2 linked regions of the Labrenzia sp. PHM005 genome follow. The protein of the gene in region 2 binds, or shares a complex with, the protein of the main gene of each other region. Links are inferred from orthologs where the notes say so. Each region holds a gene or a part of one and is shown on either strand. Other genes may lie near its edges.

Evidence for each region. The genes of interacting proteins can lie anywhere in the genome.
Region 1: the proteins of FJ695_RS17765 (region 2) and smc are in contact, whole or in part, in a crystal structure (PDB 3ZGX), measured with the Bacillus subtilis proteins. The link is inferred for Labrenzia sp. PHM005 from one-to-one orthologs.

Annotation. Positions count from the first base shown.
Region 1 is NZ_CP041191.1:5,803,224-5,808,066, forward strand. Bases 876-4,843 are described here. They hold smc (chromosome segregation protein SMC), read right to left. Parts: upstream 4,535-4,843; coding sequence 1,076-4,534; downstream 876-1,075. Other genes in these bases: FJ695_RS26245 (DsbA family protein), read right to left, coding at 4,622-4,843. Also shown: FJ695_RS26230 (F0F1 ATP synthase subunit A), read right to left, coding at 1-414; FJ695_RS26235 (AtpZ/AtpI family protein), read right to left, coding at 479-868. UniProt on the Bacillus subtilis protein: Required for chromosome condensation and partitioning.
Region 2 is NZ_CP041191.1:3,923,459-3,927,131, forward strand. Bases 1-2,970 are described here. They hold FJ695_RS17765 (ScpA family protein), read left to right. Parts: upstream 1-1,050; coding sequence 1,051-1,890; downstream 1,891-2,970. Other genes in these bases: nagZ (beta-N-acetylhexosaminidase), read left to right, coding at 20-1,039; scpB (SMC-Scp complex subunit ScpB), read left to right, coding at 1,883-2,590; FJ695_RS17775 (ABC transporter ATP-binding protein), read left to right, coding at 2,590-2,970. In the rest of the region: more of FJ695_RS17775, read left to right, coding at 2,971-3,673. UniProt on the Bacillus subtilis protein: Participates in chromosomal partition during cell division. May act via the formation of a condensin-like complex containing Smc and ScpB that pull DNA away from mid-cell into both cell halves.

The DNA of each region.
Region 1 (4,843 bases), 1.9 Mb from region 2 along the record:
CATGCCGTGCTTCATCAAGCCGTAGATCGTGACCGTTCCGATCACAAGCATGGCGAGACAGAACGTCACGATGATGTGGCTGGTCACCGTAAAGAAGTACGGGAACATGCCGAGAAGGTTAGCGACCAGAACGAACATGAACAGCGAGAATACCATCGGGAAAAACTTCATCCCTTCGGTTCCCGCCGAACTTCGTAACATTCCGGCGACAAACTCATAAGCCATTTCGGAGATCGACTGCATCCGGCTCGGCACCAAGCCGCGGCCGCTGGTCGTGAAGATCAGGAAGGCAGATGCTGCTGCTACGGTCAAAACCATAAACAGCGAAGAGTTGGTGAATGAGAAATCCATACCGCCGACTTCAATCGGGAACAGGGTCTGGATTTGGAACTGATGGATCGGATCGTTCGCCACCGGTCAGCCTTCTTCGCTCAAAACATTTCAAGGGCGCGCTTTAAGGAACTAAAGCGCAAATCTCTCAGTTTGATCCGCCGTCGCCAGCATCATCGCGTTTGACCCGTTGTTCCGGCTCGGCAATACGCCCAGCAGCCCTCATAACGTTCAATACGCCCGCCGCGAAACCAATGAGCAGGAAAACAATCAACCCGAAGGGTGTCGTCCCCAGCCACTGATCAACGAACCAGCCCAAACCGCCACCAACCACAATCCCGGAAATGAACTCAGAAGAGAGTTTCATTGCCTGACCATAGCCGGAGGAATCGCTTTTTTTGACCCTTTGCTCCGCTTCATCAGCTTTGCGCTGGCCATCCAGCATCCGGTTCAGACGGTCCCGCCGTTCCGACAGATCCGCCTCGGAGGCTGCCTTATCCAGGTCATCAGAATTGCCGTTTTGCGAAGAGCCACTCATGTTGTTCCCCGCCCCCGTCAAGCCGTGAGACCCAGCCTCAGGACGCCCCCTTAAGCCGCGCGCACCATAGTCGGGGGCCCTTGACCTGTCAAGAACACTGACATTTCATTTAAATTATTGATTTTTATAAATAAATTAGCCTTTTGAGCATTTTCCATGACCTAAGTCTTACGGGAAACTTACGAAGGAGCAGAAATCGACCACAGTTTAGGCACTTTCACGGAATCGTTCCGCGGTCTCCAAATCCACCGAAACGAGCTGAGAAACACCGCGTTCGGCCATGGTCACGCCAAACAGCCGGTTCATGCGCGCCATGGTGATTGGATTGTGTGTGATCACCACAAAACGGGTGTCGGTATTCCGGCACATTTCATCCAGAAGATCGCAGTAGCGCTCCACATTGGCGTCATCCAATGGCGCATCAACCTCATCTAGCACGCAGATCGGCGCCGGATTGGTCAAAAAGACCGCAAATATCAACGACATAGCCGTCAGCGCCTGTTCACCGCCAGAGAGCAGCGTCATTGTCTGCGGCTTTTTGCCGGGCGGGCGAGCGATGATTTCCAAGCCTGCGTCCAGCGGATCATCCGAATCGACCAGCTGCAATTCTGCCGTTCCGCCGCCGAACAGATGCGTGAACAGACGCTGGAAGTGACCGTTGACCACTTCGAAGGAAGCGAGCAGGCGTTCACGTGCTTCCCGGTTCAGGTTCGAGATGCCGGTGCGCAAGCGGCGAATTGCCTCTATCAGATCGTCACGTTCCGATGTCAGCGTGGTTTTCTGCTCGTCTACCTCGCGCAGTTCTTCTTCTGCGCGCAAGTTCACACCGCCAAGGCGTTCGCGTTCGGCCTTGAGACGATCGAGCTTTTTCTCCATGGCATCTGGATCCGGCAGCGGCGCCCCTTCTTTCAGTCCGGCGATTTCCGGCAGGGCCGCGACGGAGACTTCAAGATCTTCGTCAATCCGCCGCTCCAGCGTCTGTTTGCGTTCACGCGCAGCCTCTAGCCGTTCTTCGGCGCGGATTTTTTGCTCGCGTGCGCCCGCCAGGCCTTCCATAGCCAATTTGGCTGCCCGGTCGACGTCGGACAGATCCCGCTCGGCCTGGCTTAGCTGATCGTCCTTTTCCTTCTTGGCTTCTTCAGCCTTGGCGATGGCGGAAAAAAGCTCCCGGCGCTTGATCTCAATGTCTTCCGGTGCCTCGATCAGCTCGGCCCGCTCTTCTTCCGCTTCTTCCCGGCGTTCGCTCAGGACCGCGATCTGCTGGGCAGCATTGGCCGCGCGGGTTTTCCAGCTGTCATATTCACGGGCAATGGATTCGAGGCGCCGGTCGCGCATCTGCTGCTCGCGGGAAAGCCCTTCCGACACAGCCCGGGCTTCGGCGAGCGCGGCACGGGCCGTCGCGACCTCGCCCTGCAGTTCAGCAATCTGGCCCTGATAGCTGGTGGCATCGGGCGCAGCCTCCAGCTGCTCCTGCGCCTCTTCCATATATTCGCGGGCTTCTGCCGCTTCTTCCGATAAGCGCTGCGCTTTGTCTTCGGCGGCCGCTTTTTGCGAAGCGAGCTGAGCAACAGCGCGTTCTGCAGAGGCTAACGCTTCGCGCGTGGCAGTTACCTGACGCTGGCCGTCACGAACTTTGCCCCGGGCAGACTGCTCCAGCTCCACCGATTGCTGAACGCGGGCAGCAGCTTCTTCTAAAGCCAGTTGCTGCACTTCTACCGATTGCCGCGCAGTTTCGATTTCATCGTCGAGTTCCGCCAGGCGGTTTTTCTGGGCCAGTCTTTGGGCTGCCGGCGTTGGCGCATTGGCCGCCACCACAAAACCATCCCAGCGCCATAGGTCCCCTTCCCGGCTCACCAGTCGTTGGCCGGGCTTCAAGTTTGAACGGAGGCGTGGACCATCGCCCTGAGACACCAAACCAATCTGTGACAAGCGCCGATGCAGTTCTTCTGGCGCACTCACCACCTCAAGAAGAGGTCTTGCACCGATAGGAAGAGCGGAATCGGTATCCCCGGACAAGGCACTGCCCCATTTGACCGCGGCCGCATCATCGAGCGATGCATCCAGGTCTTCGCCCAGCGCCGCGCCCAATGCGGTTTCATATCCCGTTTCAACAGAGATCTGCTCAACGACCGGCGTGTGATCCGCTTCGCTATGAACATTGAGCACCTGCTCCAAAGTTCTGGCTTCGGTTTGCAGGCCCTGAAGCAGCGCGCGAGCGTCACTTAAAGGTGCTCGGGCCGCCTGTTCCTTGTCACGGGCCGCAGCAGTCGCAGCTTCGGCTTCTTCCACCGCGGCTTCCGCCTCGGCCAAGGCCTCGCTCGCGACCTCCAGCTCCTCACGGTGTTCCGCAACGCCGTCCTGTGCATTCATACGCGCTGTCAGATCGGCCAGCGCTTGCTGAGCCTCTTGCGCCTGGGAAACGAGCCGGTCTGCGCGCTGACGGCTTTCGGCAACCGCCCGCTCCAACTGACGGCGTTCAGCGGAGGCCCGCGCTTCGGCTGCCGTCAACTCCGACAACATGCCTTCCTTGCCCCGCACCACGTCTTCGGCCTCAGTGACCTTTTCCCGAGCCGTTTCGGTGCGGTCCTGCACCATCTCGTTTTCTTCCAGAAGCTCCGCGCGCTCTTCTGAAAGCCGCTCCAAAACCTCGTCGTTTTCCGAGACCATGGATTGCTCGCGGCGGATATCTTCGGCGAGCTGCACCAAACGGCGCTCCAGGTCCTGGAGGCGCTCCTTGATGCGCCGTTCCTCGGCATCAAGATCGTTTCGTGCGATCACCAGCCGCTGCAAGGCTGCGCCAGCCTTGGCCGCATCCTCGCGGAGCTCTGGCAATTTATGCGCGGCAATTGCCTGAATGCGGGCGCTTTCCGCTTGCAGACCTGTCGCCTCGTTCACTTGCTTTTGGGCATCGGAAAACTGGCTATCCGCAGCCGCCAGGGCATCGCGCGCTTCCGTCCAGCGGATATAAAGGATGGAGGCTTCCGCACCGCGGATTTCGGACGAAAGGTTCCGGTAGCGCGAAGCTTGCCGGGATTGGCGTTTCAAATTGTCGAGCTGGCTGTCGATCTGCACCAGGACATCTTCCAACCGCTCAAGGTTCTGTTCAGCGGCCCGCAAACGGATTTCCGCTTCATGACGGCGCGAGTGCAGACCTGAAATACCGGCGGCTTCTTCCAGGATTTTCCGGCGTGACGTCGGCTTGGCCGCAATCAGCTCACCAATTTGACCTTGGCGCACCATGGCCGGTGAGCGAGCGCCCGTGGAGGCATCGGCGAACAACAGCTGGACATCGCGAGCGCGCACATCCTTGGCATTGATCTTGTAATTCGACCCCTGCTCGCGCTCGATCCGGCGACTGACTTCAAGAAGATCGGCATCATTGAAGGCAGATGGCGCAGTCCGGTCGTTGTTCTCCAGAAACAGCGTCACTTCCGCCGTGTTGCGGGCCGGGCGGTTCAGACTGCCGGAGAAAATCACGTCATCCATGCCGGAGGCACGCATGTTCTTATAAGAGTTCTCGCCCATGACCCAGCGCAAGGCTTCGACGAGATTGGATTTGCCACAGCCGTTGGGACCCACAACCCCGGTCAGGCCGTTGCCGATGATGAACTCCATCGGCTCGACAAAGGATTTGAACCCGGCAATGCGGAGCTTTGAAAACTTCATCGGCGCCCGCACCTCTCCGGTCCGGACGCCGATAGATAAGTCATTTGTTCAAGGCGCAGGCAGGCTGCCTGCAGCTGAGCTGCAGGATCAGAGGTTTTCCTCGATGATCTTGCCCATTTCGTCAATCGACAGCGCCCCCGAATGCTTTTCGCCGTTGATGAAGAAGGTCGGCGTTGAGTTCACCCCAAACTCATTTGCCCCGCGCTCTCTCACCGCGTTAACTGCGTCAAGCAATCCCTGGTTTGTCAAGCACTCCTCAAAGGACTCCTGTGTAAATCCGATCTGCTTGGAAAAGTCGAGCAGGGATTG
Region 2 (3,673 bases):
AGGCCGATAAGCCAAGTTCATGATCAAGGCATTCATTTCCGGTTGCGCCGGATCCGTCTTAACGGACGACGAACGGGCGTTTTTCAAGGATACCAATCCCTGGGGATTGATCCTGTTTGCCCGTAATATTGAAACCCCCGAGCAGGTTTCCGGCCTGACGGAGAGTTTTCGTCAGGCCGTTGGGCGGCAGGATGCGCCGGTTCTGGTCGATCAAGAAGGCGGCCGGGTTCAACGTTTGCGGCCGCCGCATTGGCGCAAATATCCCGCGCCGAAACTGTTCGGCGATATTTATAACCAAGATCCAGCAGCCGGACAGCGGGCTGCCTTTCTCGGAGCGCAACTGATTGCTGCTGATTTGAGTGCGGTTGGAATTACGGTGGATTGTTTGCCGTGTTTGGATGTCCGTTTCACGGAAACCGTTGATGCCATTGGGGATCGCGCGATGTCGGAAGACCCCGAAACGGTTGCGCTGCTCGGCCGCGACATGGTCAATGGCGCGTTGGCAGGCGGTGTTTTGCCGGTAATCAAGCATATTCCTGGACACGGCCGGGCCATGGTCGACAGTCATTTGGAACTGCCGCGGGTCCTAGACGACAAAAAAACGCTGGAAACTGTGGATTTTCAACCTTTCAAGGCCCTGCGGGATGTGTCCTTGGGCATGACTGCGCACCTTCTTTATGAGAGCATTGATCCCGATAATCCGGGAACTCAAAGCCGGACAGTGATTGAAGAAATCATCCGCAAGGAAATCGGCTTTGATGGGTGTTTGATGAGCGATGATATCTCGATGAAGGCCCTTGGCGGCACCGTTGGGGACAGGTCCCGTAAGATCTGGGATGCCGGGTGTGACGTGGTGTTGCATTGCAATGGTGAGATGGATGAGATGCGGGTTGTCGCTGATGCTGCACCGGATCTGGCGGGACGATCGTTGGAACGGTGTGAGCAGGCGATGGCTGGTTTGAAACCCATCGATCCGGACTTTGATAACGTTGCAGCTTGGCAAGAGTTCCAGTCCTTAACCGGCTGGGCAGGGGTGTAACCGGAAGTTTGATGGCGGAACAGGAAACACAACCGGTCCCAGTGCAGGAGCAGTCCTATGATCTGCTGAGCGCTGTGCATTCGGCAGAGGAACGGGCAACCTCCGATCCGCAACTGGTTGTGGATGTAGACGGGTTCGAAGGTCCGCTCGACCTCCTGCTTGGACTGGCCCGGACCCAGAAGGTGGATCTCGCCAAAATTTCTATTCTGGCTCTTGTTGAGCAGTATCTGGATTTCGTCGCGGAAGCGCGCCGCATGCGTTTAGAGCTTGCTGCCGACTATCTGGTGATGGCCGCCTGGCTTGCCTATCTGAAATCACGGCTACTGCTGCCGGAACAAAAAGATGAAGACGAACCAACGGGGGAGGAACTCGCTGCTGCACTTGCCTTCCGCCTGCGACGTCTGGAAGCCATGCGCGAAGTCTCAGAAAAACTTCTGGCACGCAGCCGGGCCGGACGGGATGTGTTTTTCCGGGGTGAGCCGGAAACCATGTCCGTTGAACATAAAAGCATTTGGGACGCGTCGATCTATGATCTTTTGTCGGCCTATGCGACCCAGCGTCAGCGCCAATCGGTCACGTCTGTCCGCGTGTTAAGGCGGACAGTTTGGTCGCTGCAGGAAGCGCGTGAATTGCTGACGAAACTTGTTGGCCGGGTGAGCGAATGGGCGCCCTTGAACGCCTATCTGCGCGATTATCTTTACGACAATAAAGATTGGGCGACGATTGTTGCCAGCAGTTTCTCCGCCAGCCTGGAAATGGTGCGTGAAGGACAAGTCGAAATCCGTCAGGGCGAACCGTTTTCTCCGGTCTATATCCGCGCCATAGAACAGGAGCCGGAAGAAGATGTCTGAACCGGACCAGCTGGATCTGGAAGATGGCCCAGAAGGCACCGAAGCTCCCAAAAGTGTGGATGACCTGTCTGGCCTCCGGATGGTCGAAGCCTTGTTATTTGCTTCCTCCGAGCCGCTGTCTCTGGAAGAGCTGACCTTGCGCTTGCCCGAAGGCACTGATGTGGTCGGGCTTTTAGAAGAGCTGCAGACCCTATATGCCCCCCGCGGAGTCAATGTCATCAGGGTAGCCGGGAAATGGTGTTTCCGGACAGCCGAAGACTTAAGTTTCCTCATGCACCGCAATGTGGAAGAGCAGCGCAAACTGTCGCGCGCGGCTCTTGAGACACTCGCGATCATCGCCTATCACCAGCCGGTTACACGGGCGGAGATCGAAGAGATCCGCGGGGTTTCCACCTCAAAGGGCACGCTGGATGTTCTGCTGGAAACCACCTGGATCCGCATGCGCGGACGCCGGCGGACACCGGGGCGGCCGGTCACCTATGGTACGACGGAACATTTTCTAATTCACTTCGGATTGGAAAATGTCAAAGACTTGCCGGGCCTTGAGGAGCTAAAAGGGGCAGGGCTGCTCGACAGCGCCATTCCGGCATCCTTTATGGTGCCGACACCCAATGATGATACGGCGCTTGCCGAGGATGAAGATCCTTTGGAAGACGGCACGCTGTTTGATGATGAGACGGACGAGACCGCGCAAACCTGATGTCCAAGAATTTCACTCTCAACGGCAACGGCCATGGATTGAGCTGGGGTGCACCGGGAACGGCGAGCGCGACCATTGCGGCCGGGCTCGTTTATGAAAATGTTTCCCATGATTATGATGGGGTTCCGTCTGTCAAAAACCTGAGCCTGTCGGTTGCACCAGGGGAAATCCTGTGTCTGCTGGGACATTCGGGCTGTGGCAAGACAACGTTGATGCGCATTGCGGCCGGGGTTGAACGCCAAAGCGCAGGCACCGTCCTCATCAATGGCATGCCTGTCGCCGGGCCAGATACGTTCGTTCCGCCGGAAAAGCGCGGCGTTGGCCTGATGTTTCAGGATTATGCGCTGTTTCCGCATATGACGATCCTCGACAATGTCATGTTCGGATTGAAAAAACTCGGCGCAACGGAAAGCAAAGCGGCTGCGATGACAGCCTTGGGCCGTGTAGGTTTGGCTGATTACGCTGGGGATTATCCGCATGCCCTTTCGGGTGGTGAACAGCAACGGGTTGCGCTCGCAAGGGCATTGGTGCCGCGGCCCGGCATACTATTGATGGACGAACCGTTCTCCGGGCTCGACAAGCGGCTGCGCGACAGTGTGCGCGAGGAAACCTTGGCGGTGATCCGGGAAACCCGGGCGACCTGCATCATAGTCACCCATGATCCGGAAGAGGCGATGCGCATGGGCGATAGAATTGCTCTGATGCGCCGGGGCGAGCTGGTTCAACATGGAACAGCTGCTGATCTTTATAATCGGCCAGCAGATCTGTTTGCGGCCCGGTTCTTTTCCGAACTCAATCAGATCGAAGGCAAGGTGACGTCCAGCGGTGTTGAAACCGCCCTTGGTATTTTGCCGTCAAATGGCATGCCTGAAGGGGCCGCAGATGTTTGCATCCGGCCGCAGGGCATTGTTTTGAGCAAGTCTGGTCTGTGCGGCGTAAAGGGCCGCATCCGGTCGAAACGATTCGTCGGGGAAGTAGATTTGCTGACGATTATCGTCGACGGACTGGAGCGTCCGTTGCAGGCGCGGGTGCGCGCCGGCAGCGAATGGACAACCGGTATGGACGTCGCTGTGACGACAGATC